Regions from separate parts of the Microbispora sp. NPDC049125 genome, predicted to be linked through region 3. Evidence: riboswitches for the same ligand, from Rfam matches in the RefSeq annotation. Region 3 holds a riboswitch; each other region holds the start of a gene.
The links. A riboswitch is a leader RNA that binds a small molecule or an ion and turns the genes downstream of it on or off. The one in region 3 is predicted to bind cyclic di-AMP.
Positions count from the first base shown of each region.

Region 1 (6,947 bases), on a different contig from region 3:
CCTGACCACGCTCCTGTACGGCGTGCCGAAGGTCCAGGCCGGGCTCGACATGGCGGCCAAGGCGGCGACGCCCGAGCTGAAGGCCGCCCAGCGGGCGTTCTTCGTCCTTCTCTACCGGCTGCTGGTCGGCCGTGAGACCGGGCCGCGGCTGCCCACGCTGCTGCTCGCCGTCGGCCGTGATCGAGTGCGTACGCTGCTCGGCGGGTGACGGGCCCTACGCTGTGTGAGTGTGAGCGAGCTTCCTGAGCAGATGCGGGTGCGGCGGGAGAAGCTGGACCGGCTGCGCGCGGAGGGCGTCGACCCCTACCCGGTGACGTTCCCGCGTACGGCTACCGCCGCCGAGCTGCGGGACGCCTACCGGGATCTGGAGCCGGACACCTCGACGGGCGACCGCGTCGGGGTGGCCGGCCGGGTCATGCTCTCCCGCGTCGGCGGCAAGCTGTGCTTCGCGAGGATCCGGGACGGCTCGGGCGACGTCCAGATCATGCTGTCGCTCGACCGGCTGGGCGAGGAGTCGCTGGCGGCGTGGAAGCGCGACGTCGACCTCGGCGACCACGTCGGGATCGAGGGCGAGGTCGTCACCTCCCGCCGCGGAGAGCTGTCGGTCATGGCCGAGCGGTGGCGGATCACCTCCAAGTGCCTGCGGCCGCTGCCCGACAAGCACGCCGGGCTCACCGACCCGGAGGCGCGCGTACGGCTGCGCTACGTCGACCTGATCGTCAACGACGAGGCCAGGAAGATGGCCCGCCTGCGCAGCGCCACCGTGCGGGCCGTCCGCGACTTCTGGCACGCCGAGGGCTACCTGGAGGTCGAGACGCCGATGCTCCAGCCCGTCCACGGCGGCGCGGCGGCCCGGCCGTTCAGGACCCACATCAACGCCTACGACATGGAGCTCTACCTCCGCATCGCCATCGAGCTGTACCTCAAGCGGCTCGTCGTCGGGGGCATCGAGAAGGTCTTCGAGATCAACCGCAACTTCCGCAACGAGGGCGCGGACGCCACCCACAATCCCGAGTTCACCATGCTCGAGGCGTACGGCACCTATCTCGACTACAACGACATGGCCGTCCTCACGCAGCGCATGTACCAGCAGGCCGTGGTGGCCGCGCTCGGCACGACGGTGGTCGTCCACGACGGCGGGGAGGTCGACCTTGGCCTGCCCGAGTGGCCGAGGATCACGTTGTACGGCGCGGTCTCCCGGGCCGTGGGGGAGGAGATCATCCCCGAGACCCCGCTCCACCAGGTCAGGAAATATGCGGACAAGGCGGGGGTGCGCTGGGAGCCCGCGTGGGGCCAGGGCAAGCTCGTCCAGGAGATGTTCGAGGAGCTGGTCGAGCGCACGCTCGTGCAGCCGACGTTCGTCATGGACTACCCGCTGGAGACCTCGCCCCTCACCCGGCAGCACAGGGACAACCCGCTGCTCACCGAGAAGTGGGACCTCATCGGCTTCGGCACCGAGCTCGGCACGGCCTACTCCGAGCTGGTCGATCCCGTCGAGCAGCGCCGCCGCCTCACCGAGCAGTCGCTCCTGGCCGCCGGCGGCGACCCGGAGGCCATGCGGCTCGACGAGGACTTCCTGCAGGCCCTGGAGTACGCCATGCCCCCCACCGGCGGCGTCGGGATCGGCGTCGACCGCATGATCATGGCCTTCACCGGCAGGAGCATCCGGGAGACCATCCTGTTCCCGCTGGTGCGGCCCACCGGGTGACCCGCCTACGGCACTCGCTGGGCCGGAGCCGTACGGACGGTCTCAGGGCACGAGCACCAGACGGCCGCGCAGGCCGCCACGGCCCATCCGCGCGTATGCCTCGGCCGCCTCGTCCAGCTTGTAGACGTCCGCGACCCGCATCGTGAGACGGCCCGACTCGGCGAGCCCGGACACGGCCGCGAGCTGCGCGCCGTCGGCCCTGATGAAGACCGTGGAGACGCGGACGCCGCGCAGCGGGAGCGGGGCCTGCCCGGCGCCGACCGCGACGAACGAGCCACCCCCGCGTACGGCGTCCAGCGCGGGCAGCCCGACGAGCGCCGCGTCGACCACGCCGTCCACGCCGCCGGGGACGGCCGCTCGCACGGCGGTGCTCAGATCCGTGCCCCGGGGGATGAACCACTCCGCGCCGAAGCCGCGCACCAGGGCCTCGTCCTCCCGTCCCGCGAGAGCCGCGACCCGGATGCCCCGGGCCGCGGCGATCTCCACCAGGTAGCCGCCGAGCGCCCCCGCGGCGCCCGTCACCAGCAGGCTCTCGCCCTCGCGCAGCCCGGCCAGGTCAAGCGCCTGGATCGCCGTCAGCGTGTTGAGCGGCAGCGTCGCGGCCCGCACCGCCGGCACCCCCGCAGGCGCCGGCGCGACGGCGGTCGCGTCGAGGACCACGTAGTCCGCCTGCGCCTTCACCGGCTGCGGCAACCGGTCGGACAGGCCGATCACAGCGTCCCCGAGGCCAGGCGCCGCCACGCGGTCTCCGGAATCCGGCGCCGCCGGCGCGGGGCCCACCCGGTCGACGACGCCCGCGACGTCCCAGCCGAGCCCGTACGACTCCATGGGCTGGACAAGACCGTAGCCGGGCAGGCCGCCGGACGCCGTGAACAGGTCGATCGGCTGGACGGCGGCCGCCAGCACCTTGATCCGCACCTGGCCCGGCCCCGGCTCGGGATCGGGCGTCTCGACGAGCTCCACCGTGCCGGAACGTCCCACGAGCGCGCGCATGTCTCCTCCGCAAGCCCTCATCCGATCGTTGACGGCAGGAGCTTATGGAGAGTTACTCTCCACCAGGAAGAAGGCACCTGGGAGTGCGTAACGAAGGCGAGGGAAAGCATGACGACCCGTACGGCGGCGCAGCGGCGTGAGGAGGCTCGCCTGGCATACAACGCGTACATCGCGGCCTGCCCCTCGCGAAAGCTGCTCGACACGCTGAGCGACAAGTGGGTGAGCCTGGTGCTCTCCGCCCTCGCCGACGGCCCCCGCCGCTACAGCGAGCTGGCCAGGATCGTGGCGGGCGTGAGCCAGAAGATGCTCACCCAGACGCTGCGGGCCATGGAGCGCGACGGTCTCGTCGCCCGCGCGGTGACCCCTTCCGTGCCGGTCCGGGTCGACTACCGGCTCACCCCGCTGGGTGAGGATCTCATGCCTCTCATGAGGGCGATCAAGACCTGGGCGGAGGTTCACATGGAGGCCGTCGAGGCGGCCCGGGAGGCCTACGACCGCGCCGGGAGCTGAGGGACGGAGGCGTGGTGGGGATCTCCCTACCTTGACGACCTTCACAACCGGCGTTTACCGTCCTGGCAGGGTGGGCCGACCAATCATCGTCATGGGGGAGGGCAGACGATGGGTGTTTCCGAGGTCGCGGCCCGAGGTGAGGATCTCGCCTCGGACCTTGACCGCGCCTGTCTCACCGACGAGGACCTGTTGCTCCTCGCCGAGCTCGCCAAGGGCGTGACCGCCGACCGCGTGGGCCGCAGCCTCGACGTGAGCGGGCGCACCGTGCGGCGGCGGCTGCGCGGCATCTGCGACCGGATCGGCGTGGAGACCGCCATCGAGGCCGTCGCGTGGGCGGCTCGCCGCCGGCTCATCTAGGCCGGGCCCGGCTCAGCCAGGCCGGCCCGGCACACCTGTGCCGGGCCGGTTCATCTGTGTCGGTTGAGCCAGGCCGGCCCGGTTCGTCTGGGCCGGCGGAGCATGCCGCGCGGCGGGCTCAGTCGGCGATCCGCACGCCTCCCGCGAAGGGCCGGTTGCCGATCTTCGCGACGCGGACGACGTCCCCGGTCTGCGGCGCGTGGACCATGTAGCCGCCGCCGATGTAGATGCCCACGTGGTGCAGGTTGGAGTAGAAGAACACCAGGTCGCCCGGCCGGAGCTGGTCGCGGGGGATGTGCGTCCCCGCGGTCCACTGGTCGCCCGTGTAGTGCGGGAGGCTGATCCCCACCTGCTGGTAGGCCGCCATCACCAGGCCGGAGCAGTCGAACGACCCGGGGCCGGCCGCGCCCCACACGTACGGCTTCATCTGCTGGCTGAGCGCCCACCGCGCCGCCTCGGCGGCCTTGCCCTGCCCGACGATCGGGAACGACACCCGGGTGGCGCTGCCGCCGCTGATGGTGCCGGCGACTTTGCTGTAGAGATTGCTCTCGGCCTTCTTGACCAGCTTGGTGATCTTGTCGCGGCGGTCGTTGAGGCTGGCGAGGAGCTTCTTGACCTCACCCTGGCGGGCGGTCGCGCTCGCCTTGGCCCGCTCGGCGGCGTCCCGGGCCTTGGAGACCTCGGCGAGCTGCTGTCCCTGCTGCATCTCCAGGGCGTACGTCGTCGAGGCCTGGTCCAGGTACTGCTCGGGGTCGGTCGTGCCGACCAGCGCCAGGGCCGATCCCAGGCCACCGGTCATGTAGGAGTCCTGCGCGAGGAGGCTGGCCCGCTGGCGGCGGATCTCCAGCTCGGCCGCGCTCTTGTCGAGAGTCTTCTTGGCCAGCGCGGCCGACCGCTCGGCCGCGCTGAGGCGGACGCGCTCACCGTTGTACTGCTCGCTGAGGGTCTCGATCTCGGTGTGCAGCCGCTCGACCTCGGCCGCGAGCTGCTTGAGGCTCGGCTTGGGGTCGGCGGTCGCGGCGACCACGGGGGCGCCGAAGCTGATGGCGGTGAGCGCGACGCCGACGAATAACAGCCGGCGGATGGTTCCGGACCCGGACCTGGGGGCTCCGGACCGCCGGTCCCGGGCGTGCCTGCCCGTGGACCGTCCTCCACGCATGCGCAACCAAGCTCCTCTCCAACGTCGTGCCGTACACCACCGGCCGCCGTCTGTGGCGACGCGGGCCACTCGGCGTCCGTACGGCACTCCTGGTGCCTACCGGGTTAGCTGACGGGTTCGGGCCGGAGTAGCCCTACCATTTCGGATTCACCCCTTGGTGATCACAATTCTGATCCCACCGCTGGGTCCCCGGCTCCCCTACGCGCCGGAGCGCGGCGGGGACTCGGCATCCGGCCCGCGCGAAGCGCTCGCGATGACCGGCATCGTCGCTGGACATTAGTGCACCTCGAGTTCGTGCTCAACCAGAACTCCCAACTCCGTCTAGGTTCCACAACCGGGTGATCACGGCACGGTTACGGTGGTTCAGGCGATACACCCCCTTTAACCTGCGTTTAAGCTCCTTTGGGGATTTTTCGACGGGGGTCTTCGCAGGTCCAGGACGGGGCAAAACTCGCCTGCCCGCTTCGTAGTACAGGCCGAGCCGCTCCGTGTCGTCGCGGCTACCGGTGGTTACACCACGACGTTGGGGATGGTGTTTCGGCATGGCCGATAACCCCGCTCCGGGGGCGTACCCCAGGCGCCGCACGTCCTGGCGTGCGGCGCGGCTAGGCTGGCGGACCATGGAGCAGGTCGCCGAGCACACGCCCGCGGACGCCGGCCCCCCGGCCGTGGTCGTACGCCGGGCGAGGACGCCGGACGTCCGGGCGATCCGCCGCCTCGTCGACACCTATTCGGGTGTCGGGCCCCGCCTGCTGGAGAAGAGCACGGTCACGCTGTACGAGGACGTCCAGGAGTTCTGGGTCGCGCAGCTCGGCGAGCAGGTGGTCGGCTGCGGTGCGCTCCACGTGCTGTGGGAGGACCTCGCCGAGATCCGCACCGTCGCCGTCGACCCGTCCGCGCGCGGCAGGGGGATCGGGCACCGGATCGTCGCCGCGCTCATCGACGCCGCCCGCGACTTGGGCGTGACCAAGGTGTTCTGCCTGACCTTCGAGGTCGAGTTCTTCGGCAGGCACGGCTTCGTGCCCATCCAGGGGACGCCGGTGGCTCCCGAGGTGTATGCCGAACTACTGGCCTCCTACGACGAGGGCGTCGCCGAATTCCTTGAATTGGAGCACGTCAAGCCCAACACGTTGGGCAACGAACGGATGCTCCTTCACCTTGACCAGCGATCTTGATCGTGGTGGCGACGCGCCGTAAAGGTGACTGTCGATCCACCTTGTCGCTACTTTTACCATTATCGGCATGCGCCACGCCATGCGGCGCGTGCATCTTCGAAACGAGGTGACACGGTGAGCACCGGACAGCCGCCGTACCCGCAGGATGATTCGGACGGCGCGTCACCGCCGCCGTCGGAACGCGGATACGACCACGACCAGCCTCCCCAGAACTACGATCCCGACGTCACGGTGGTCGGCTACCGCACTCCCACCCAAAACACGGGCACCCAGAACACCGGGCCCCAGCAGGCGCCGTACGGGCAGCAGCCCGCCTACGGCGGCTACGGCCAGGAGCAGCAGTACGGCCAGCAGGCCCAGGGCTACGGTCAGGACCAGCAGTACGGCCAGCAGGCCCAGGGCTACGGCCAGCAGCCTCCGCAGCAGGGCTACGGCCAGCAGCCCGGGTACGGCCAGCAGGCTCAGCAAGGCCAGCCGGAGTACGGCCAGCAGGAGTACGGACAGCCCGGCTACGGCCAGCAGCCCGGGTACGGCCAGCAGGGTCAGCAGCCGGGCTACGGCCAGGCGCAGCCGGAGTACGGGCAGCAGGGCTACGGCCAGCAGCCCGGCTACGGGCAGCAGCAGGGATACGGCCAGCAGCCTCCGCAGCAGGGCTACGGGCAGCAGGGATACGGCCAGCAGCCCGGGTACGGCCAGCAGGCTCAGCAAGGCCAGCCGGACTACGGCCAGCAGCAGGGATACGGGCAGCAGGGGCAGCCGGACTACGGACAGCCCGGCTACGGCCAGCAGGGTTACGGCCAGCAGGCCGGCTACGGGCAGCAGCAGGGATACGGTCAGCAGGCGTACGGCCAGCCGGGCCAGCAGGCGTACGGCCAGCCGGGCTACGGCCAGCAGTCGTACGGCCAGCCGGGGTATGCCCAGCCGTACGGCGCTCAGGGCCCCATCCCGCCCGGGGCTCCCGCCCCGCTCGCCGAGTGGTGGCAGCGCCTGGTGGCCAGGATCATCGACGGCGTGATCGTGGGCATCCCGTTCTTCGTCATCTCGC
Region 1 covers NZ_JBEZDW010000039.1:1,375-8,321, reverse strand. Annotated here, with positions in the region: gene lysS (lysine--tRNA ligase) at 1-208, shown strand, start outside; gene lysX (bifunctional lysylphosphatidylglycerol synthetase/lysine--tRNA ligase LysX) at 230-1,708, shown strand; gene AB0B72_RS32735 (NADP-dependent oxidoreductase) at 1,751-2,701, opposite strand; gene AB0B72_RS32730 (winged helix-turn-helix transcriptional regulator) at 2,810-3,211, shown strand; gene AB0B72_RS32725 (LuxR C-terminal-related transcriptional regulator) at 3,320-3,568, shown strand; gene AB0B72_RS32720 (NlpC/P60 family protein) at 3,687-4,727, opposite strand; cyclic di-AMP (ydaO/yuaA leader) riboswitch at 4,807-4,966, opposite strand; gene AB0B72_RS32715 (amino-acid N-acetyltransferase) at 5,348-5,902, shown strand; gene AB0B72_RS32710 (RDD family protein) at 6,017-6,947, shown strand, end outside.
Region 1: another riboswitch for cyclic di-AMP. It lies ahead of AB0B72_RS32720 (NlpC/P60 family protein); the one in region 3 lies ahead of AB0B72_RS35055 (glycoside hydrolase family 25 protein).

Region 2 (6,947 bases), on a different contig from region 3:
GCACGAGGCCGCCGAGATCAACGCTCGCATCGCCGGCTTTCTCGGCAGGACCGCGGCCTGAAGACGGCGCCCGCCGGCACAAGCCGTGCCCCCATGGGGTTGGCACGATCCATGTGCGGGGTTCGCCGCGGGGTGCGAGCATCGCCGGACGACTTGGAAGGTGGGATGCCGTGAGTGAGATTGCGGTCCGGCCGAACGAGACGACGGTGCCGCTGATGCCGTGCGCGTCGGTGGAGGAGACCTTGGCGTTCTACGAAGCGCTGGGGTTCGAGGCGACCTACAGGCAGAGCAAGCCCTATGTGTATCTGGCGCTGCGATGGAGCGGATTCCAACTGCACTTCGGCCCGGCGCCCAAAGGGCTGGATCCGGCCCGGGAGGAGTCCGGAGGCTGCCTGGTCATGGTCGACGCCGTGGCGCCGTATCACGCGGCGATCGTCGCGGCGATGCGCCGGGTTTACGGCAAGGTGCTGAGCTCAGGCCTGCCGCGGATCACCCGCTACCGGACGGGCGCGTCCCGGTTCACGCTGATCGACCCGTCCGGGAACTCGATCATATTCATCCAGCGTGACGAGCCGGCCGACCTGGAGTACGGCGGCTCGAAGAAGCTGACAGGCCTGGCCAAGGCGCTCGACAACGCCCGGATTCTGCGCGAGTTCAAACTCGACGACCTGCAGGCTTTCCGCGCGCTCAAATCCGGGGTGCGCAGGCATGGCGCGGATGCCCTCGCGGTCGAGCGGGCCATCGGTCTGTGCCACCTCATCGACCTGGCCATGGTCCTCGGCGAGCCGACCGATCCGTGGATCTCCGATCTGCGCGGTCTGGAACTCACCTCCAGCGACAGGCAGCGCATCGAGTCGGAGCTCGGGCATCTGGAGGGACTTCAGGAGTGGCTTCCCTGAAAGGGGGAGGCGCCACTCACGGCAATCGGTCCCTGCGCAGCTCAGCGAGGCGCCGACATACGGCAGGATGCGGGCGCCCACCCCATAAGTACGAGCTCGGTGGACATAGAAGGCCGCGATCACCGCGTACGCCAGGACCAAGGCGGAGATCCAGTAGACGCCGGCAGGCCCGCCGGACGCCGAACCGCCCCCTGTGACGCGCATCACATTCGCCGACTACAGGCACCCTGACCTGCGGTTTCATGTTTTTGATCCGCTTTATGCGATCTTTATGCCTTTTGTCCCCTTTGCGGCAATATGGGACTGCTTGGTAGTTTCCTTGCCCTACGGCGGCGTCACCGTGGCACCGCCATTGCGAACCCGGCCAGGCCGCGTTCGAAAGCCAACATCCAACTGTCACCGCCGCTCTGCCCTCTCCGCCCCCCTGGAGCGTCGGTGACCTGCCGAATCCGTGCAGCAAGGAGGCACGGAACCGGGGAACCAGCGACCTTCGACGAAGGTCTGGGGTGAATCGGCGCGCCATGCGCCGTAGGGCGACTTCCCCGCCCGAATCCGTCAGCTAACCCGGTAGGCGCAAGCGGAAGACCCTAGGAGAGTTCCCCCTGTCTGCCAACTCCACCACTCTGCTCCGCGCTGCCTGCGTCACTTTGAGTAGCGTCGCGCTCACCGCCTCCGTAGGGGCCTTCAGCGCACTGCCCGCGGCCGCCGCTTCCGGGACGGTGACAGCCCCACCCCCGGCCCTGACGGTCATCCCACTCCAGCCCGTCGCACCACCTCCCGTTGCCGGGGCCGTCCCGTACATCGGCGCGGCTCCCATGGCACCCACGGAGGAGGCCTCCGCGGACAAGAAGCTCACCAAGTCCGCCCTCCAGCAGGAGAAGGCCCAGCGCGCCATCACCGTGGCGAAAAGACACCTCGGCGATCCCTATGTGTGGGGTGCCACGGGGCCACGGGCGTTCGACTGCTCCGGGCTGGTCCAGTTCGCCTGGCGCAAGGCCGGCGTCAGGCTCCCGCGCACGACGTGGTCCATGCTCAACGCGGTGAGGAAGAAGGTCTCCCTGGCGCACCTCAAGCCTGGCGACCTCATCTTCACCAACGGCGGCGGCCACGTGGGCATGTACCTGGGACACAAGAGGGTGATCGCCGCCCCCCATTCCGGCGCGGTGGTCAGCATCGACAGATTCAAGGGCTACTGGAGGAGCAGCTTCGTCACCGCCGTGCGCCCCGGAGTCTGATCCTGGGCGGACATCCTCGGCGGAGATGTCCTGACGCGTGTCAGGGCGTCTCCGCCGAGGGACGACCAGGTGCGCGCCGGCCGGCGACGTGGAGCCCGGTGCCGCTATGGGGCTTCGCCGTAAGACAGCTCGCTCGCTCCCACGAACGGCAGCATGCGTTCGGCCTCCTCCATCACCGCGCGCACGCCGGCCGCCGGCAGTGACCGGAAAGGAGCGATGTGCAGACACACGCCCTTGAGTGACCAGGTGCCGTGGACGAATCCGTCCACGAGGAAGGTCGGCAGCACCACCGCTCTGCCCGGCATCACCCGCTTGCGGTCGGCGTCGCCGATCACCCGGGCCCGGTCGGCGTGACCGAGCAACACGTTGTCGTAGGCGGGCAGGAACCGCACAGGTACAGGCGTGTCAGGATCGGGCAACTCCTGTGAGGACGCCAGATCGAAAAGTTCCCTTCCCTCGGTGTCACGATACTCGCGCAGCTCACCGCGCATCTCGTGAATCACCTCGCGCAGCCGGGTCAGTCCCGACCACGCCTGCACATCCATGACCCCCGCGGGCCCGAACGCCGCCAGGTAGCGGCGTACGAGATCCTCGGCGGGGGCGGGTTCCATGGAGGCGCCGAGCCATTCCTCGGCGCGGGTCACCGAGACGGCGCTCCTGGTGCCCCAGCCGCCCCATGCTCCGGTCTCGGGCGTGTGGACCAGTGGGGTCCTGAGCTCCACCTCCCCTGCCAGGACCCTCCCGTCGCGGCCGGGGTAACGCGACGCCAGCAGCCTGCCCAACTCCCGCCGGGGCAGCGTGCCGACGGCCAGGATCTCCGCCCCGGCCGCGATCAGCGAATCGGTGTCGATACCCGCGCCCGCTCGGGCGAAGTGCGACGCGCGGGCCGTACGGTCGAAAACCGGTTGCAGCACCGGCCGCAGCCGGCGAAAGTCGTCGGCCGCGGTCAGGTGCTGGGTGCCGCGCAGCAGGGCCGAGCGGACCACTGCCCGCTTCTCCAGCAGCGTGTGCAGATGGCCGTGCTCGAACCCGGCGATCCTGCTCCACAGTCCTACATACGGCCAGTTGGGCTCCTGCGCCTGCATCGCGACCAAGTGTGTGATCACTTCAAGGGGAGTGCGGCCCGTGCGCTCCGCCAGGAACTGCCGGTGCAGCAGTGCCCGGTTGAGTGCACGCCGCGAGAGCCTGCTCACGCGAGCCGTACCGTGGACGCTCATTGCCTGCTCCCTTTCTCGGCGCTTCGACATCCCACGCTAGAGAGGCGTCCGGCCACTTCCTGACCGGAAATCCGGCAATCCGGAACGAACCCGAGTTCGGCCCTGCGACCCACCGCCGCCGGCCGGGCGCCGAGCGGCGCAGGCACTCGGGAAGGCCTGACCAAAGTCAGGGGTGAGCCGTGTCCTTCGGGTCCTGTGACAGTAGGACGCGGTACCTAGCGTTGCCGTCGTCAACGAGACGACGGGAGCGCGTTGTGAGGAAGAGCAGGAGACGGTGGCCGGCCCTTGCGGCGGCCGCCGGGCTGGTGGTGCTGTCAGCGGACCCGGGGTTCGCGGCCACGACGCCGGACAAGGCGGCCGTGCGACGCGTCGTGTCCGGCTTCGCCGCGCCAGGTCGGGGATGTCTTCCATCTCTCCCGTCGTCACGGCGATGACCAGCCTTTCGGCCGCGTCCACGTCCCGATACTCCAGGACCTCCCCGTTGTCCTCCAGGAAGGCGACGGCCGCCGCCTTCTGCCACAGATCCGGGTAGGCGTCGTCACCGAACACGGTGGTCCGCGGTCCGCCCGTAGTGGCACTCGTCCGATGTTGATCCGGACGCGGAAGACCTTCCCGAATCGTGCCGTGACTGCGTGGAAATCGTCGATTCCCGGGCCCTCCGAGGTGTTTCGATAAGGGTGCGCCCCTGGCTCGCGAGAAAGAAAATCCAGGGTCAACAAATCTCGCGGCAGCGGCCATAATGACGGTGTCGTCGCGAGTGGCGCCCTCTCGACGCGGACCGCATTTCCTTTGGTTTCGGGGTCGAGACGTGGGAGTTCACACATGCGTTCAGCATTATCGCGTGCGTTGATGGCGGTGGTCATCGCCGTCGGGGCGGTTCTCGTGCCGGCGGGGCCCGCGTCCGCAGGGGTCTGGCAGCTCACCGACGGATTCGAGCCGTCGACGAATCCGGCGTCCAGATGGACGTTCACCGCGAACGGGGGATGCAGCGGCCCCGTGTTCAGCGCCGCGTCCAACACGCCGCGTACGGGGAGCGGCATGGCCGCCATGTCGGCCTTCACAAAGGGCGACTGGTGCGCGCTCGGGCGGACCATCAACCTCACGCCGGTGAGCGTCCATCCGGGGGCACGATGCACCGCCGGCGTCTGGACGGACCTGTGGGGCGAGATGGCCCAGTTCAACCTTGAGGTGATCGACCCGGACACGTGGACGTACATCGCGCTGAAGTCCATCACCCAGGACTGGGTCCACGGCTGGGAGCAGCAGACGGTGAGCTGGACGGCGCAACGCTCCGACGTCGTGCTGCGGTTCGCCGTCGTGCAGCGGAACCCGTACTGGCACGCCGCGGAAATCGACCTCGACGACGTCGTGGTGCAGTGCGCCTACTGATCGACCGGCCGATAGGGCGTCGCGGCGGCGTTCGCCGCCGGCGACGACCCCGGCTGTACGCGGCGCACCAGACCTGAGGCCGAAGGGCCGCCGGTGAAGATCAACTGTTTCGCCGCGAATCAGGAGCGGCGACGTCCAGGCCGGTGAGACGGGCCGAGAGCGCCCACAGGCGGGCCGCCTCGTCGCTGTCCGGCGGGCCGTTCGGCGAGATACGGCAGTCGGCGCAGTAGTCACCGCCGTGCTCGTCGAGCAGGGGTGAGGTCGCGGCCCAGACCAGGGACGCCGCCCCCTGCTCGGCTGTTCTGAACAAACCGGGAGCCGGGTTGCCGTCGGCGTCGATCCAGCCGGCGGCGACCATTTCGCCGGCCGTGAGGTGCCGCTGCAGAGGAGTGCGGATCCAGCCGGGATAAACCGAGAAGGCGTGAACCCCGCGCATTCTTCCGACCTTGTCGAGGTGGCGGGCGAACAGAATGTTCGCGAGCTTGGACTGACCATAAGCGGCCCACTTGTCATAGCCGCGCTCGAATGACACGTCGTCCCAGCGAATGCCCCAGTTCTGGTCGTACCCGGAGGAGACCGAGACGACCCGGGCCCTTCCGGCGGCCGTCAGAGCGGGCCACAGCAGGCTCGTCAGCGCGTAGTGGCCCAGGTGGTTGACGGCGAACTGCGCCTCCCAGCCCGGCCCCACCCGCGTCTCCGGACAGGCCATGATCGCGGCGTTGGCGATCAGGATGTCGAGGGCCCTGTGGTCGCGGCGGAACCGCTCCGCGAACATCCGTACGGAGCCGAGGTCAGCGAGGTCAAGCCACTCGACCTCGGCCCCTTCCACGTCGGCGAGCTCCCGCCGCGCCACATCCGGCCGCCGGGCCGGCACGACGATCCGCGCGCCGGCCCTGGCGAGCGCACGGGTCGCCGCCAGCCCAACACCCGAGTAACCGCCCGTGACGACCACGGTCCTGCCGCCAAGATCGGCGCCGGCCAGAACGTCATCGGCGGTGCTCGCGGCACCGAAGTCGCCGGTGGTCGTGTGATCCGTCATGCCGGGGAGGCTAGATGCTAGACCGAGGTCTAGGTCAACCGCCTATGATCGGAAAGATGGGAACCACGGGTATGAGCATCGGCGAGGTGGCGCGCCGTACCGGGTTGAGCGTGCACACCCTGCGGCTGTATGAGCGTGAGGGGTTGCTGGCCGGCGAGGTGCGGCGTGACGAGAAGGGCCGGCGACTGTACAGCGAATGGGATGTCGAGTGGCTGGGCAACTGCGTGAAGTTCCGCGCCTCCGGCATGCCTCTGGCGACGATCAGCCGGCTGGCCGAGCTCGTCCGGAAGGGCAGCGGGAACGAGGCGGAACGGCTTGAACTCCTGTGCGAGCACCAGGACCGCATCGCGGAACAGCTCGCACAGTTGCACGCCTGTCTCGACCTCGTCAACGACAAGGTGGCCGCATACCGGCGGCACCTCGCCGCCGGCGCTTCTGGAGATCCCTGGTAACGGCGACGCACCAGGCGCCGGTGCCGCGGTAGCCGTTCCAGCCACGGAAGCAGGAGCTGCCGCCGTCAGCCGGCGAACGCCGGATTGAGCGCGGCGACGGCCACCCTCACCGGCCTGCCGGTCCCGTCGGCGGGCACCGACCACAGGTCGTCTCCGAAGTCGCCGGCCAGGCCGTACAGCACGGTGCCGTCGTCCGCCCAGACCACCTGGTCGTCGACGCTGCGCGACTCGGCCAGCGGCGTCTCCCGCATGGTCCGCAGGTCCAGCGCGTACAGCCGCCACGGGGCGTCCGGGCTGAGGCCGGGAACGCGCTTCTTGAACACGAGGCGGGTCCCGTCGGGTGCCAGCGACGGGCATTCGACGTTCGGCCGCACCGTGGTCATCGTGCGTGCGGCGACGTCGCCGCGGACGAGGTGGGTCTGGCCCTTCGTGGCCATGGTCGCGTAGAAATGCTCGTCGTCGGCGAAGGTGACGCCCCAGAAGTTCATGTCGGCCGCATGGTAGGGCCTGCCGTCCTTGACGATCGTGTACGTCTCCAGGCTGGGCGTAAGCGTCCAGGTCCGGAGGTCGAGGATGGAGGTCCGCGTGGAGAACTGACTCCCCGCGTAGGAGTCCCCGCCGACGAAGACCGTCCAGGCGGCCAGGTGGCCGGACGGCGCGACCCGCGCCCGCGAGGGGATGCCTGCGACCGGATACTCGCGCAGCGTGCGCAACCG
Region 2 covers NZ_JBEZDW010000047.1:3,113-10,059, reverse strand. Annotated here, with positions in the region: gene AB0B72_RS35350 (alpha/beta fold hydrolase) at 1-61, shown strand, start outside; gene AB0B72_RS35345 (glyoxalase) at 171-899, shown strand; cyclic di-AMP (ydaO/yuaA leader) riboswitch at 1,331-1,488, shown strand; gene AB0B72_RS35340 (C40 family peptidase) at 1,715-2,134, shown strand; gene AB0B72_RS35335 (winged helix DNA-binding domain-containing protein) at 2,239-3,351, opposite strand; gene AB0B72_RS35330 (hypothetical protein) at 4,174-4,740, shown strand; gene AB0B72_RS35325 (SDR family NAD(P)-dependent oxidoreductase) at 4,841-5,779, opposite strand; gene AB0B72_RS35320 (MerR family transcriptional regulator) at 5,836-6,231, shown strand; gene AB0B72_RS35315 (TolB family protein) at 6,297-6,947, opposite strand, start outside.
Region 2: another riboswitch for cyclic di-AMP. It lies ahead of AB0B72_RS35340 (C40 family peptidase); the one in region 3 lies ahead of AB0B72_RS35055 (glycoside hydrolase family 25 protein).

Region 3 (6,947 bases):
CGTAGCGGCCTGGGCAGCGACGAGACCCTGCGACGTGTCTTCGCCCGCCACCTGAGCACCACCCCGTCCGCGTACGCCGCCCGCTTCCGCACGACCGTCCCCGCTTCCCGGGCGACGCCTCGGCGTCCCGCCCTGGAAGTCGTCTGAGCGCGGGTACGGAACCGCCGGGACGAAGCCCGGGCCCGGCCTCGGACGTCACGTCACGGCGGCGATGCCCTGCGGATCCTGTCCGTGCGCGGCCCGGTGAGAGTTGTTGGCATCGTTGGCGGCGGCGATCACCCGGGTCAGCGCCTGGTGGAGATCCTTGAGCTCGGCGAGCTCCATCCCCAGGCGCCCGACGATCGCCGGGGGGATCTTCTCGGCTTCGGCGCGCAGTCGCCTTCCCGCCTCGGTGAGGGTGACCGCGAGGGAGCGCTCGTCGTCGCTGGCGCGGGGCCGACGGACGAACCCGGCGGTCTCAAGGCGTTTGAGCAGCGGTGACAGCGTGGCGGGATCGACCTGCAGCAGCCGGCTGAGGTCCTTGACCGACAGAGGCGCGTGCTGCCACAGCGCGAGCATCACCAGGTACTGCGGGTGGGTCAGCCCCATCGGCTCCAGCAGGGGGCGGTAGACCGCGATCACCGTGCGCGAGGCGACCGCCAGAGCGAAGCAGACCTGGTTCTCCAGGGCCAGCGGGTCGGCGATGTCGCCGAGGTCACTCATGGGCACCTCCATGGAAGTCGAAACCCATGCTATAACAGATAGTGTACTAACGATTAGTGTACTAATCGTTCGCCGGCAACCCCGCATCCCCTCGTCAGAGAGAGAAGCCATGAGCCGCTCCCACGTGCTTGTCGACGCCGCCTGGGTCCTGGAGCACCTCGATGACCCGGGTGTCGTCCTGGCCGAGGTCGACGAGAACAGCAGGGCCTATGACGAGAACCACATCCGCGGCGCGGTGAAGATCGACTGGAGGGAAGACCTCCAGGATCCGGTCCGGCGTGACTTCGTCGGAAAGGCCGGCTTCGAGGACGAGGTCATCGGCTCCATCGGCACCAAGAGCATCGCCGACGTCCGTTCCCCCGACGAGTTCTCCGGCAAGATCCTCGGCCCCACGCACCTGCCCCACGAGCAGGCTCAGGTGGCCGGCCACATCCCCACGGCCAGGAACGTCCCATGGTCGAGGGCCGCCGCGGACGACGGCACGTTCAAATCCGACGAGGAGCTCCGCCGTCTGTACGCCGGCGCGTCGGTCGATCCGGACGCGGAGGAGACCATCGTCTACTGCCGCATCGGCGAGCGCAGCGCGCACACCTGGTTCGTGCTCAGTGAGCTGCTCGATCGGCCCGGCGTCAAGAACTACGACGGCTCGTGGGCGGAGTACGGCTCGCTCGTCGGCGTCCCCGTCGAGCGCGGCCCCGCCTCCTGATCGCGGCCCGTACGGAAGAGGGGCCGGTCCAGCAGATGACCACGTCAGCGGAGGCTGTCATGTCTCAGAGGAAAACCCTGGAAGAGCGCATCGCCGACCGCCAGGCGGCACGGCCGCCGCTGAAGGAGGGAAAGGACTTCGAGCACGGACCGGCCAAGTTCGTGTTCTTCTTCCTCATCGCCTTCGTCGTGGGCCTTCACCTCGTCGGCCTCGTCATCCTCATGCTGCTTGGGCTTCACTAGGCGCTTGGGGCCGTTCACGTGGCCGGACAGGCGCCGGCCGGCGCGATCGGTGATCAGAACGCGAAGCCGCCGGGCCGGCCGTTCCGGTCGGCGATCAGACCGGCGAGCGTGGCCACGGCGATCTCCGCGGGCGTACGGGAGCCGATGTTGAGCCCGATCGGGCGATGCACGCGGGCGATCTCCTCGGGCGGGACGCCCAGCTCGGCCAGCGCCCGTACGTGCGGGCCGGTGTGGCGCGGGCTTCCCATGATGCCGATCCAGCGGGCGGGGCTCCTGAGGACGTCGCGCAGCATCGGCCCGATCTCCTCGCGGTGGTGGTCGGTGACCACCACGTCGGCCGCGCCGTCCAGGTAGTCGCCGGCTTCCCGGACAACCGGGAACGAGCCCATCGGCAGGCCGTCGAGGCGGCGCCCGGCGTCCGGCTCCAGGAGGATCGGCCGGAAGCCCAGCTCGGCGCCGAGCCTCAGGAGGTGGCCCGCCACCGGGGACGCGAACACCGCGACGAGCGTCCGGCGTGCCCCCTCGGGGAGCGCGTCGCCGTGGGCGACGTCACACGCGGGGTCCTCATCATGGCTGTGGGGCATGACGACAGTCTCTCAGGTCCGTCCGGTTCCGCCGGCGTGCTCGGCCCGGTGTGATGGGTGCCCGGTGTGATGGGTGCCCGGTGTGATGGGTTTCGAGGCGTACCGCCCATATGGAGACGCGAAGCCGCCTACGGTCGGGGAATGGGCAAGATCCTCATCGGTACGGCCTCGTGGACGGACAAGTCGCTCCTCGCCTCCGGCTGGTACCCCCGCGACGCCTCCACGCCCGAGGCCAGGCTCGGCTACTACGCCGGCCGCTTCCCCCTGGTGGAGGTGGACGCCACCTACTACAACCCGCCGGCCCGGCGTACGGCCGAGCTGTGGCGTGACCGTACGCCGAAGGACTTCACCTTCAACGTGAAGGCGTTCTCCCTGCTCACGCAGCATCCGACCCGGCCGGCGGCCCTCTACAAGGATCTGCGGGCCGCTGCCGGGGAGTCCAAGCGGACCCTCTACCTGCGTGATCTCCCTCCGGACGCCGTCGAGGAGGTGTGGCGCCGCTTCCTGGGAGCGCTGGAGCCGTTGCACGAGGCGGGGAAACTGGGCGCGGTGCTGTTCCAGTTCCCGCAGTGGTTCCCGCCGGGCGCCGCCAACCGGCGTTACATCCTCGAATGCCGGGACCGCTGCCTGCCGATGCGCGTCTGCGTCGAGTTCCGCAACGCCGCGTGGATGGACGGGGACACCCAGCGGGACACCCTCGGCTTCCTGGCCGGCAACGATCTGCCGTACGTGGGAGTGGACATGCCGCAGGGTCACCCGTCGTCGATCCCGCCGGTGCTGGCGGCCACCTCGGACCTCGCCGTCGTCCGGCTGCACGGTCACTCGGAGAAGTGGACGAGCCGGGTCATCGAGGAGCGGTTCGGATATCTGTACTCCGAGCAGGAGCTTCAGGGCTGGGCCGGCCGGATCGCGGAACTGTCAGAGGAGGCGGCGGCGACGCATGTGCTGACCAACAACTGCTGCGCCGACAACTCCCAGCGCAACGCCGCGCGGCTGGCCGACCTGCTGGAAGAGCGGGGCGCCGACGTCGTGCGGCCCGCGCCGCCGCCCGCGCCGGGAGAGCCGTATGCCGACGCCCCTCCCTTGTGGTCGTGATCCGCAGACCGACCTACGCGCTCGCCAGGCAAAGAGGTGTTTTGTCCTATTTACACCCTTATGGTGTTGTGTGTACCTTTGAGGGTAGTGGCGCGTGTAGCGATGCCCCCCACCCTCGCTTCCGCTGCCACTTTCGTTGCCCGGACCGCGCGCTCCGGCGGGACCTCCGTCCCGGCAGGAGTGCGCGGCCGCCGAATCCGCGTCTCGCGGAGCCGGGGACCCATCCTCTCGGGGTGAATCGGAGCGCCGGCCCAGGCTGCGCCCCGTAGGGCACTTCCTGCCCGAACCCGTCAGCTAACCCGGTAGGCGGCATGGAAGCAAGGAGTCAACACCTTCATGCCCGACCATCGCCCCATCTCGGCCGCTCCCTCTCCCAAGAAGCGGCTGAGCCTCTCGAAGAAGCGCCTCGGCGCCGTCATCGCAGGCGTGACCATGGCCATGTCGGTCGCCACCGCCACCCTCGTGCCCAGCGGCCCGGCGCACGCCGGCGGCGTGCCCGGCGGCCCCGAGCACACCGCCCCGTACACCTACGGCTCCGACGTCTCGGGCTACGAGTCTGACTACGACTGGGGTGCCAGCCGGGCACAGTTCGGAATCATCAAGGCCACCGAGGGCCTGGACTTCCGTGACCCCGCCTTCGCACGGCACTGGCGTGAGCTGGACAAGAAGGGCATCGTCCGGGGCGTCTACCACTACGGCCACCCCTCCAACGATCCCATCGCCGAGGCCGACTACTTCCTGTCGGTGGTGAACGAGCAGCCCAGCAAGCCCGGAGACCTGCTCGTGCTGGACCTGGAGACCAGTGACGACGAGTCCGTCGCCCACGTCAACAGCTGGGCGAAGGCCTGGCTGGCTCACGTGAAGGAGAAGACCGGCGTCACCCCGATGTTCTACAGCGGCTGGAACTTCGCCAACACCTACGGCTACGGCCTGCAGCAGTACCCCTTGTGGGTGGCTCACTACGGCAGGGCCCAGGGGGACGTCACACCGCCCGCCGACTGGAAGACCTGGACGATCCACCAGTACACGGACACCCCCATCGACCAGAACGTCTCTTCCCTGACTCCCCGCCAGCTGCGCGCCCTCGGCCGCCGCTGAGCCCGGGTGCAGGCCCGGGTCCACTTCTGGTTCGGCGCGCCGGCCGTTCGGGTCATCATGGGGACATGACGACCGCCGAGAGCTACGCCGAGTTCGCCGCGCGGGAGGCGCACGGCGTGTCGCCCGCCTACGAGCGGCTGTCGCTCGCGGTCTCCCGCGACGACGAGGTGCTCGGGCTGCTCGGCACGCTGCCGCCGGCCAAGCGGCAGCCGAACCTGCTGTTCGGCGTCGTACGGCTCCTCGGCGGCCCGGTCGAGGATCCGGCCGCCTTCCACGACTACACGGTGGCGAACTGGCCGGCGATAGAGACGGAGATGCGCACCCGGGCCACCCAGACGAACGAGGCGGGGCGGTGCGCTGTGCTGCTCCCGCTGCTGGCCGCGCTGCCGCAGCCGCTCGCGCTGCTGGAGGTCGGCGCGTCCGCCGGGTTGTGTCTCTACCCCGACCGCTACGCCTACCGCTACGGCGACCACCTGGTCGGCTCCGGCGAACCGGTCCTCGAATGCGCGGCGACCGGAGTGGCGCCGCCGGCGGGCGTGCCGGAGGTGGTGTGGCGGGCCGGCCTGGATCTGAACCCGCTCGACGTGACCGACCCCGCCGACGTCGCGTGGCTCGACGCCCTCATCTGGCCGGAGCACGCGCACCGCCGCGCCCGGCTGCGGGCCGCGGCGGCCGTCGCCGCGGCCGAGCCGCCGCTCCTCGTGCGCGGAGACCTGGTGGACGACCTGCCGGCGCTGGCCGCGCGGGCGCCGGCGGGCGCGACGCTGGTGGTGTTCCACACCTCCGTGATGTACCAGGTGCCGGCGCCGAGGCGGGAGGCGTTCGCCGAGGTGGTACGCCGGCTGCCCGGGCACTGGATCGCGAACGAGGCCCCGGGCGTGATGCCCTGCGACGGGCTGCCGCGGCCGCCGGGGGAGGCGCTGCACAACGTGCTCGCACTGGACGGGACGCCGCTCGCCTGGACCCGGGGGCACGGGCAGGCGATCGTCTGGTTCGGGTGACGCCGGCGCGGTGGGCCACGGCGACCCGCGCGGTCAGGGAGTCAGCTCGCCGGCGTCCGTACCGTGCCATTCGACCAGCAGCACGGTGGCGTCGTCCTGGAGATGGCCGCCGTGGTAGTCGAGGACGCTGTGGATCAGGCGGCGCAGCGTTTCCGGCACCGGCAGGGCGTCGGCGTTGTGGCGGATGATGAAGTCGACGAAGCGGGTGAGGCCGAACTCGCGGCCCTGGCTGCCGCGGGCCTCGGTGATGCCGTCGGTGTAGAACACCACCCGGTCGCCCGGCTGCAGTTGTTCGTGGCACAGCGTGACGGGCAGGCCGAGGTCCAGCCCCATCGGGTGGGCGGGCGGGCAGCGCAGGGTGGTGATCCTCCGGCCGTCCCTGATCACGACCGGTGGGTGATGGCCGCGGTTCACCCAGCTCAGCACACCGGTGGAGATGTCCAGATCGGCCAGGATCGCGGTGACGAAGCGGGTGGCCCGGCCGAACTCGCCGATCAACGTGCGTTCGACCGCCTCGCTCGTCTCGACCAGGCCGGCTCCCCGGCGGCGGTTGTTGCGGCAGGCGGCGACCGCGAGGGAGGCGGTCAGCCCGGCGGAGACGTCGTGGCCCATCGCGTCGAAGATCCCGAGGTGCACGGTGTCGTCGTCGATGGCGTAGTCGAAGGCGTCGCCGCCGACCTCGTAGGCCGGTTCCAGCGCGGCGCTGATCACCACCTGCTCGCAGGCGAAGGCCAGCGGCGGCATCAGCTTCCACTGCATCTCCGCGGCCACGTGCATCGGCCGGGTGCGCACCAGCCGGGGGTATGAGTCGCTCAGAGAACGCTTGCTGGCCACGAGCAGCGCGATCACCGACGCCAGGGCTCTGAGGTCGTCCTCGGCCTCCGGGCGGGCGTCAGAGGAGCCGACCCTTAAGACTCCGAGCCGTTCCGTGCCGTCCAGCAGCGGCACCCACCAGCAGCGCGGCTCGTCGCCGGTGCGGGGCCGTTCCAAGATCCGGGTCTCCTGGAACGCGCGCCCGGCCAGCGTCGCGTCGATCCTCAGCTCGGCCGTCTGCGCGTCCTCGTCCCCGCCCGTCTCCTTCGTCTGGTCGGCCATCAGCCGAAGCACGTCCTGCTGCAGGTCGACGAGGTAGATCAGCACTCCGTGGAGGCCGGCCTGAGCCGCGTGCTCTTTGGTGAGTGCCGGCAGCTGCTCCAGCGCGGCCAGGTGGCTGGCTTCGAGCAGCCCGGTGAGCATCCGTGCCGTTGCGGCGTCTACCACGGTCCCGGCCACATGTGATCACCCGCGTCCATCGATGGACTTCCGCTGTCTCGGCCGGTGTCTGCAAACCCGACATGTCCGGCGGTCACAGCGTATCCAAGCGGTCTGGCGGCCGCCCGATGGACGGCCGCCAGGCTCCGTACCCCCGCTCGGGGCAGGGGAACCCCGGATCTGGGGAGATCCTTGGACGGGTCAGGGCTTCAGGACGACCTTCTCGCAGTTCTCCCGCTTGTTCTTGAAGATGTCGAAGCCGTGCGGC
Region 3 covers NZ_JBEZDW010000046.1:4,383-11,329, forward strand. Annotated here, with positions in the region: gene AB0B72_RS35025 (GlxA family transcriptional regulator) at 1-147, shown strand, start outside; gene AB0B72_RS35030 (MarR family winged helix-turn-helix transcriptional regulator) at 196-702, opposite strand; gene AB0B72_RS35035 (sulfurtransferase) at 812-1,408, shown strand; gene AB0B72_RS35040 (hypothetical protein) at 1,468-1,650, shown strand; gene AB0B72_RS35045 (XdhC family protein) at 1,704-2,234, opposite strand; gene AB0B72_RS35050 (DUF72 domain-containing protein) at 2,376-3,329, shown strand; cyclic di-AMP (ydaO/yuaA leader) riboswitch at 3,509-3,653, shown strand; gene AB0B72_RS35055 (glycoside hydrolase family 25 protein) at 3,666-4,427, shown strand; gene AB0B72_RS35060 (DUF2332 family protein) at 4,493-5,428, shown strand; gene AB0B72_RS35065 (PP2C family protein-serine/threonine phosphatase) at 5,462-6,700, opposite strand; gene AB0B72_RS35070 (zinc-dependent alcohol dehydrogenase) at 6,881-6,947, opposite strand, start outside.

Region 4 (6,947 bases), on a different contig from region 3:
CCGGGTGGCGCCGGGTTCGTGAATGGCGCCGGGTTCGTGAATGGTGCCGGGCTCCTGAGTGGTGATCGAGGCCAGGAGTGCCCGCGCCCCCGCGCCGGACGCCTGGCTCCGCGGCCTGCCGGGCTCGATCCGGGCAAGCGGCCGCAGCAGCCCGTTGATCTCGTCGATGTCCTTCACAACGACCTCCCGGCCGGAATCATCCGGCCCTTCGCCTCGAAACGGACTCCGGCCTCGTCGAGCGCACGTGAGAAGCGCCTGCGGGCCCGGTACAACCTGATGCGCACGGCATTGCGGGACACCCCGAGCATGGTGGCGATCTCGTCGCGTTCCAGGCCCTCCCAGGCGACCAGCGACAGCAGCTCGCGATCGTCGTCGGTGAGGGTCCGGAACACCGCGGCGACGGCGCTCAGCCCGACCCCGCTGTCAGGGGCGTCGGCGTACAGATCGGCCATCTCCGTGTCGAGTTCCACGTCGCGCACGCGGTGCCGGACCGCGCTGCGCCGGTGGTCGGCGAGCACCCTGCGAGCCACGCCGTACAGCCAGAGCCTCGCCTCCTGCCCCGGCGGCAGGTCGTTCACCCGGCGCCAGGCGATCGCGAAGGTCTCCGCCACGGCATCGGCCGCGTCCTGCGGCGAGTCGCAACGGCGTACGGCATAAGCCGTGATCTGGTCGTAGGTCTCCCTGTAGACGGCCTCGAACCTGGCCACCGGGTCGTCACCCACGGGCGGTTCCCATGGCTGGTCTCCTTCGTCAGTACGAAAATGCGGACATCTCCTACATGGCGAAGGCGGCCTCATCATTTCGCGCGGGTTCCGGGAGAGGCGGGCACGTCCCGGGGCGCAGGGAGGTCAGCGGGTCGCGAGCGCCTCCAGCCGGTCGGCCAGGTCGACCGGGCGGCTGAGGGCGGCCAGGTGGCCGCCGGGCATCTCCTCCACCTCTATTCCGAGCCGTTCCCTGACCACACGGCGCTGGAAATCCAGAGGGAAGAACCGGTCGTCGCGGCCCTGGAGGAACACCGTCGGGACGTCCGGCCACTTGTCCAGCGGCCAGGGCTGGGTGAACGGCTTCATCGCCTGCGCCTGCTCGCCCTGGGCCATCGCCTCCGCCGTGACCTCGGGCGGGACGTCGTGGAAGAAGTCGACGAGCAGGTCGACGCCGTCGGAGGGGGTGCGGCCCTCGCGTACGGCCTGTGCGGCGCGGGCCTCCGCCTGACCGGTCGCGTCCCACCACTCGCCCGCCGACTCGCCGGCCGCAGGGACCATGGCGTTGAGCAGGATCAGCAGATCGACCGGCACCTGTTCGCAGACGAGGGGCGCGGTGAACCCGCCCATCGACTGGGCCACCAGGATCGGCCGGACACGGTCGCCGATGGCCCGGATCACGGTGTCGCGGTATTCGTAGAGCCCGGCCGACTCGTCGGCGGCGGGCAGGTCCACGGCCACCACGTCGTGTCCCCGCCTCCACAGCTCGGGGACGAGCCGGTGCCAGTACCAGGCGCTGCCGCCCGCCCCGGGAACGAGAACGTAGCTCGCCATGTCACGCCCTCCTGTCCGGCCGGTGCACGGCGGCGTCGCCGCTCGTGGCGCGGGCCTGCCGCGCCGCCTTCGCGGTCGCCACGGGACCACCTCCATTATCCGAAGCCACGTCGATAGAGAGCGGATCGACTCTAGGCTGCGGGACCGACAAAACCGGGCCCGGCGATGGAGGTCGCGCTCAGGTCGAGCCGTCCTGTGTCCTGCGTTCGCGGCGGCCCCGCACGAGTTCCGTCCCGAGGGCGTCCAGCCGCTGGGTCCAGAACCGGCGGAAGTTGTCGAGCCACGTGTCGACCTCGCGCAAAGGCTCCGGGTCCACCGCGTACAGGCGGCGGGTGCCCTCGGCGCGGACGGTCGCGAACCCGCTCTCCCTGAGCACACGCAGGTGCTGGGACACGCCCGGCTGGGAGATCCCGAACTCCTCCTGGACGACGGCGCCGATCTCGCCGGCGGAGCGCTCCCCGCCGGCCAGCATCTCCAGGATGCGGCGCCGGACCGGATCCCCGAGGACGTCGAACGCGTGCATGGCGCCAGGCTTCCAGCAGTCCGTTATATAAGTCAACTCTAAATAACAGTGCCGGGTATGCCGCCTCATGAGTTGGGTCGCGGGCCGCCGGACGCGGAACTCGCGGCCCGCGCCGAGCACACCCGGACCGGGCGTCAACTAAAGATTGACGACCAGAGAGTCGTCAATCTACGATTGACGCATGAGTCCACTCAACATCAGCCTCGCCGACCTGATCGCCCGTCTCGACGAGGAACTTCCCGATGCCGACCACCTGGCCCGCATCAGCGAGGCGCAACTGCGCAACAAGACCCTGTCCGACCTCGGTGACCAGCTCGTCAGCCACTATGTCGGCAAGGCCAAGCAGGCGGGCGCCTCGTGGAGCGAGATCGGCGACGCCATCGGGGTCTCCAAACAGGCCGCCCAGCAGCGCCACGCGCCCACCCCGTTCGAGCGGTTCACCGACCTGAACCGGCACAGCATCGTGCTGGCGCAGGAGGCCGCCCGGACGCACAAGCACGACTTCATCGGCACGGAGCACATCCTGCTCGGCCTGCTCGGCGAGCCGCGGGGCCTGGCGTACGAGGTGCTGATGGCGAAAACCGAGTCGGAGCAGCGCATCCGCGACGCGATCGGGGAAGTGCTGCCACCGGCGGGAGAGAAGGCGCCGCGGGGTCACATCGCGTTCCGGCCGGAGAGCATGGAGGCCATCGAGCACGCACTTCGCGCGTCGGCCGAGCTCGGCCACGACTGGGTCGGCACGGAACACTCGCTGCTGGGCCTGATGCGCACCGAGGAGAGCCCGGCCGCGCAGATCCTGCGCAACCTCGGCTTCACGCCGGACGAGTTGCACGAGACGGTCAAGACCGAGATCGCCAAACGGTCCGCCGCAGGCGACAAGTAGCGGCGAAACGATCAGATGCCGCGGCGGACCGCGGCTAGGCGTCGCCGAGCCGGGCGGCCTGGGCCTCCAGGTAGCGCTGCTCGGGCAGGCTGGCCGTACGGCGGGCGGCGGTGCGGTACAGAGACCGGGCGGCGGCGTGATCACCGGCCATCTCCAGCAGGTGCGCGCGGACCGCGTGCAGCCGGTGGTGCCCGGCCAGGCGGTCGTCGGCGTCGAGCGGCCGCAGCAGGTCGAGGCCGGCCTGCGGGCCCTGGACCATGGCGACGGCGACGGCGCGGTTCAGCGTGACCATGGGGTTGGGGGTCACCCGTTCCAGCAGTTCGTAGAGGGCGGCGACCTGGGGCCAGTCGACGTCCCGCGTGGTGGACGCCTCGGCGTGCACGGCGGCGATCGCGGCCTGGAGCTGGTACTGCCCCAGCGGCGCGCGGGCCAGCGTCTCGGTGATGAGCGCGATCCCCTCGGCGATCTGGTCGCGGTTCCACCGGCCGCGGTCCTGCTCGGCGAGGGGAACCAGCGCGCCGTCGGGGGTGGTGCGCGCCGACCGCCGGGCGTCGGTGAGCAGCATCAGCGCGAGCAGCCCGGCGACCTCCCCGTCCTCGGGCAGCAGCCGGTGGACGGCCCTGGCCAGCCGGATCGCCTCGCCGGTCAGCTCCGCCTGCTGCAGGTCCGGGCCCGAGGTGGTGGTGTAGCCCTCGTTGAAGATCAGGTACAGCACGTGCAGGACCACCCGGAGCCGTTCCTCGCGCTCCTGCTCGGGCGGCATGCCGAACGGGATCCCCGTCGTCTTGATGCGCTGCTTGGCCCTGCTGATGCGCTGGGCCATCGTCGCCTCCGGCACCATGAAGGCCCGGGCGATCTGCGCGGTGGTGAGGCCGCCGACGGCCCGAAGGGTGAGCGCCACCTGGGAGGGCGCCGACAGCGCCGGATGGCAGCACATGAACAGCAAAGTGAGCGTGTCGTCCCGGTCGGGCCGCCAATCGCCGGGCTCGGGGGCCTGGAGGGCGTCCGGCGGGGACATCGCCGCCATGGTCGCCTCCCGCTGCCTGCGGGACTCGTCGCTGCGCCACTGGTCGATGAGGCGGCGGGAGGCGACCGTGGTGAGCCAGCCCTGCGGATTGTCGGGGACGCCGTCGGCCGGCCACTGCACGGCGGCGGCGAGCAGCGCCTCCTGTACGGCGTCCTCGCAGGCGTCGAAGTGGCCGTAGCGCCGGATGAGCGAGCCCAGCGCCAGCGGCGCGAGCCTGCGCAGCTCGTCCTCGATCCGGCGGTCGGCCGTCATCTCCCGCCCCCCGGCGGGGCCGGCAGTGACCACGGGCGTCCCTCCTCCTCGCCGGCGCGGCCCGGCGTCGATCAGGTTCGAGGGGTCCCAGTCAACCACGACCCGCGCCGAGGACCGCGCCTCCGGTGATCAGGGAGCGGTGTAGTAGGGGTAGCCGTATCCGGTGATGCTGGACGTGGGCCGGTTCCGGATCTGCACCGCGCCGCCGCCGGCGTTGCCCTCGATGGTGCGGATCGTGCCGTTACCGTTGTCCTTGACGACGAATCCGACGTGGTCGATGTCGTCGAAGTTCTTGCTGCCGCTCCAGCTGAAGAACACCACCGCACCCGGCTTGGGGACGGTTCCCCAGCGGTTGTGGGCGGCGAACCAGCGGGCGTGCTCCACCGTGTAGGCGTCGGAGCCCATGACCGGCTGGATGCCGAGCTTCTGGCCGACCCAGGAGACGAACATGTCGCACCACGGCGCGTTGGCGTAGCCGGAAAGGGTGCCGCCGTCCCGGGACAGGGTCTCCCTGGCGCGCGGGGTGGACATGTACCACTGCTGGAACTTGGTGCCCCCGCCGTTGGCGTTCTCGCTGATGCCCACCTGGCTTGCGGCCAGTTTCAGGACGTCGCCGGGGCCGACCTTGGGCAGCCCGGCCGCGGCCTTGGCGAGGGGGTCGAGCTGGGGGGCGCCGTCCGCGACGGTCCGTGCCGAGGGCCCGCTGTCCGCGTGGGCCGCGAGCGGGGCGGCGAACGGGGCCACGGAGAGGGCCGAGGTGAGGGCTCCCGTCGCGAGGGCAGCGCTAAGACAGGTCCTGAGGGCATGCATGCGGGGCGTACTCCCTTGCTTCCATGCCGCCTACCGGGTTAGCTGACGGGTTCGGGCTGGAAGTCGCCCTACGGCACTGGGTGCCGATTCACCCCGGAGAGAGGTGGGTCCCCGGCTCCGCGCGGACGCGGACTCGGCGGCGACACGACCATCCGAGGCCGGGCGGTCGTGTCGATCCTGAGAGGGGCACATTTGACCGGGCAAACGGACAACTATGCCCCGAGTTACATGAAAGGTAACTTCTACGCCGAAACCGGTCAAGTAAGGATAAGTCGGATTTTACGTCGCAGCTTTCCGTCAAGGCCTGGACGTCGTCGCAGGTAGATCGCCTGGGTGAGGGTCAGGTAGATCTACGATTGCCTTCGCTTCGGGGCCTGTACGCCAGCGCTCCTCGCATGGGAGCCCGTGCGCCACCGCCTTTCGCCTCGGAGCCCGCACGCCACGCCCCCGGCGCTCGCCATCAGGTCGTCGCCCCGAGTGGCCCGGTGTGGTCACGCGCTCCGCCGGCGCCCCCAAGCGGCCAGGATCTCCCGCTCCTTGGCGGGGTCGAGACCCAGCTCCGCCATGCCGGGAGGCGGCACCCGGCCGCCCGCGACCAGCCAGGCCCAGGTGTCGGCCACGGTCTCCTCCAGGGGCCGGCAGCGCAGTCCGGTGGCCTCGGCCCGCCTGATGTCCGTCCAGACGAGCCCCGCCAGTTCGGGTTCCGGCGGGAGCCAGCCCGGCAGTTCGGCCCAGCGGTCCATCCCCGCAGCCTCGATCGCCTCGGGGGCGACCCAGACGGGCTCCGCCCGGCCGCCGGTGACGTCGACGACGGCCCGCAGCAGCGATCCCATGGTGGCGTGCCCGGCCGGGTTGACCAGGTTGACCGGTCCGGACACGCCGCCCTCGGCCGCGTCCAGCATCCAGTCCGTCAGATCCCGGACGTCGATGAAGCGCAGGGGCAGGTCGATCGGGCCGGGCGCGAGCATCGGGCCGCCCCGCTCGGCCCGCAGCAGCCAGTGGGGCAGGCGCCCGAGGTCCTCGTGCGGACCGAGGATGAGCCCCGCCCGCGCCAGCACCGCCCGGTCGCCGAACGCCTCCAGCGCGGCGAGCTCGCCACCCCGTTTGTCCTCGGGGTATCCGGTCGCCTCCGCGTCAGCTGAGGCATCGACGGTTGGGTGGGTCTCGTCGAGGCCCCGCGGCAGCGGCGACGCGTACACGGCCCGGCTGGAGACGTACACGTACCGGCCGGCCCGGCCGGCGAGCAGGCGGGCGCTGTCGCGGACGGCGTGGGGCGCGCCGGCCCAGGTGTCGATCACCGCGTCCCACCGGCCGGCGCCAAGCTTGGCCAGGTCCGCCGGGCGCAGCCGGTCCCCGATGATCGCCTCGGCTCCGGGATGGGCCCATCCGCCGAGGCCGCGGTTGAAGGTGGTGACCCGCCATCCCCGCTCCGCGGCGGCCGTGACCACCCACCGCCCGACGAACGACGTCCCCCCAAGCACCAGCAGTCGCATGGCGGCATTCTGCCCCGGCGTGGGGAAGGAGTCAGCGCCAGCCCTGCGGATCCACCCCGCCCGGCACCCCCACCGCCGGGTCGTACGGCTCCCGCGTGAAGACGAACGTGTTGATGTCGAGGTGGACGCCCCCGGCGGCGCGGACCACCCGCAGGGTCTCCCCGGCGTAGTAGCCGTCCCGGCCGAGCCAGGTGCCGTCGGCCATGGCGGCGAAGCGCGAGGCCCGGCCCTGGCTGTTCATGGGGGTGAGCGACAGGCCGCGGCGCGGCAGGAGCCGCAGCACGTAGGGCGCGGGCCCCCAGTACCACGGGCCGGTCAGGGCCAGCAGGTCCTCGTCCACGGGGGAGGGGGCCCACTCGGCCGGCAGCGGCGGCTCGTGCTCGGCGAGGATGTCCAGCAGGTCGGTGTCGAGGCCGCCCCGCAC
Region 4 covers NZ_JBEZDW010000059.1:12,470-19,416, forward strand. Annotated here, with positions in the region: gene AB0B72_RS38070 (hypothetical protein) at 1-177, opposite strand, end outside; gene AB0B72_RS38075 (RNA polymerase sigma factor) at 174-722, opposite strand; gene AB0B72_RS38080 (alpha/beta fold hydrolase) at 849-1,535, opposite strand; gene AB0B72_RS38085 (ArsR/SmtB family transcription factor) at 1,714-2,058, opposite strand; gene AB0B72_RS38090 (Clp protease N-terminal domain-containing protein) at 2,240-2,941, shown strand; gene AB0B72_RS38095 (RNA polymerase sigma factor) at 2,976-4,220, opposite strand; gene AB0B72_RS38100 (CHAP domain-containing protein) at 4,350-5,030, opposite strand; cyclic di-AMP (ydaO/yuaA leader) riboswitch at 5,044-5,179, opposite strand; gene AB0B72_RS38105 (NAD-dependent epimerase/dehydratase family protein) at 5,522-6,523, opposite strand; gene AB0B72_RS38110 (serine hydrolase domain-containing protein) at 6,555-6,947, opposite strand, start outside.
Region 4: another riboswitch for cyclic di-AMP. It lies ahead of AB0B72_RS38100 (CHAP domain-containing protein); the one in region 3 lies ahead of AB0B72_RS35055 (glycoside hydrolase family 25 protein).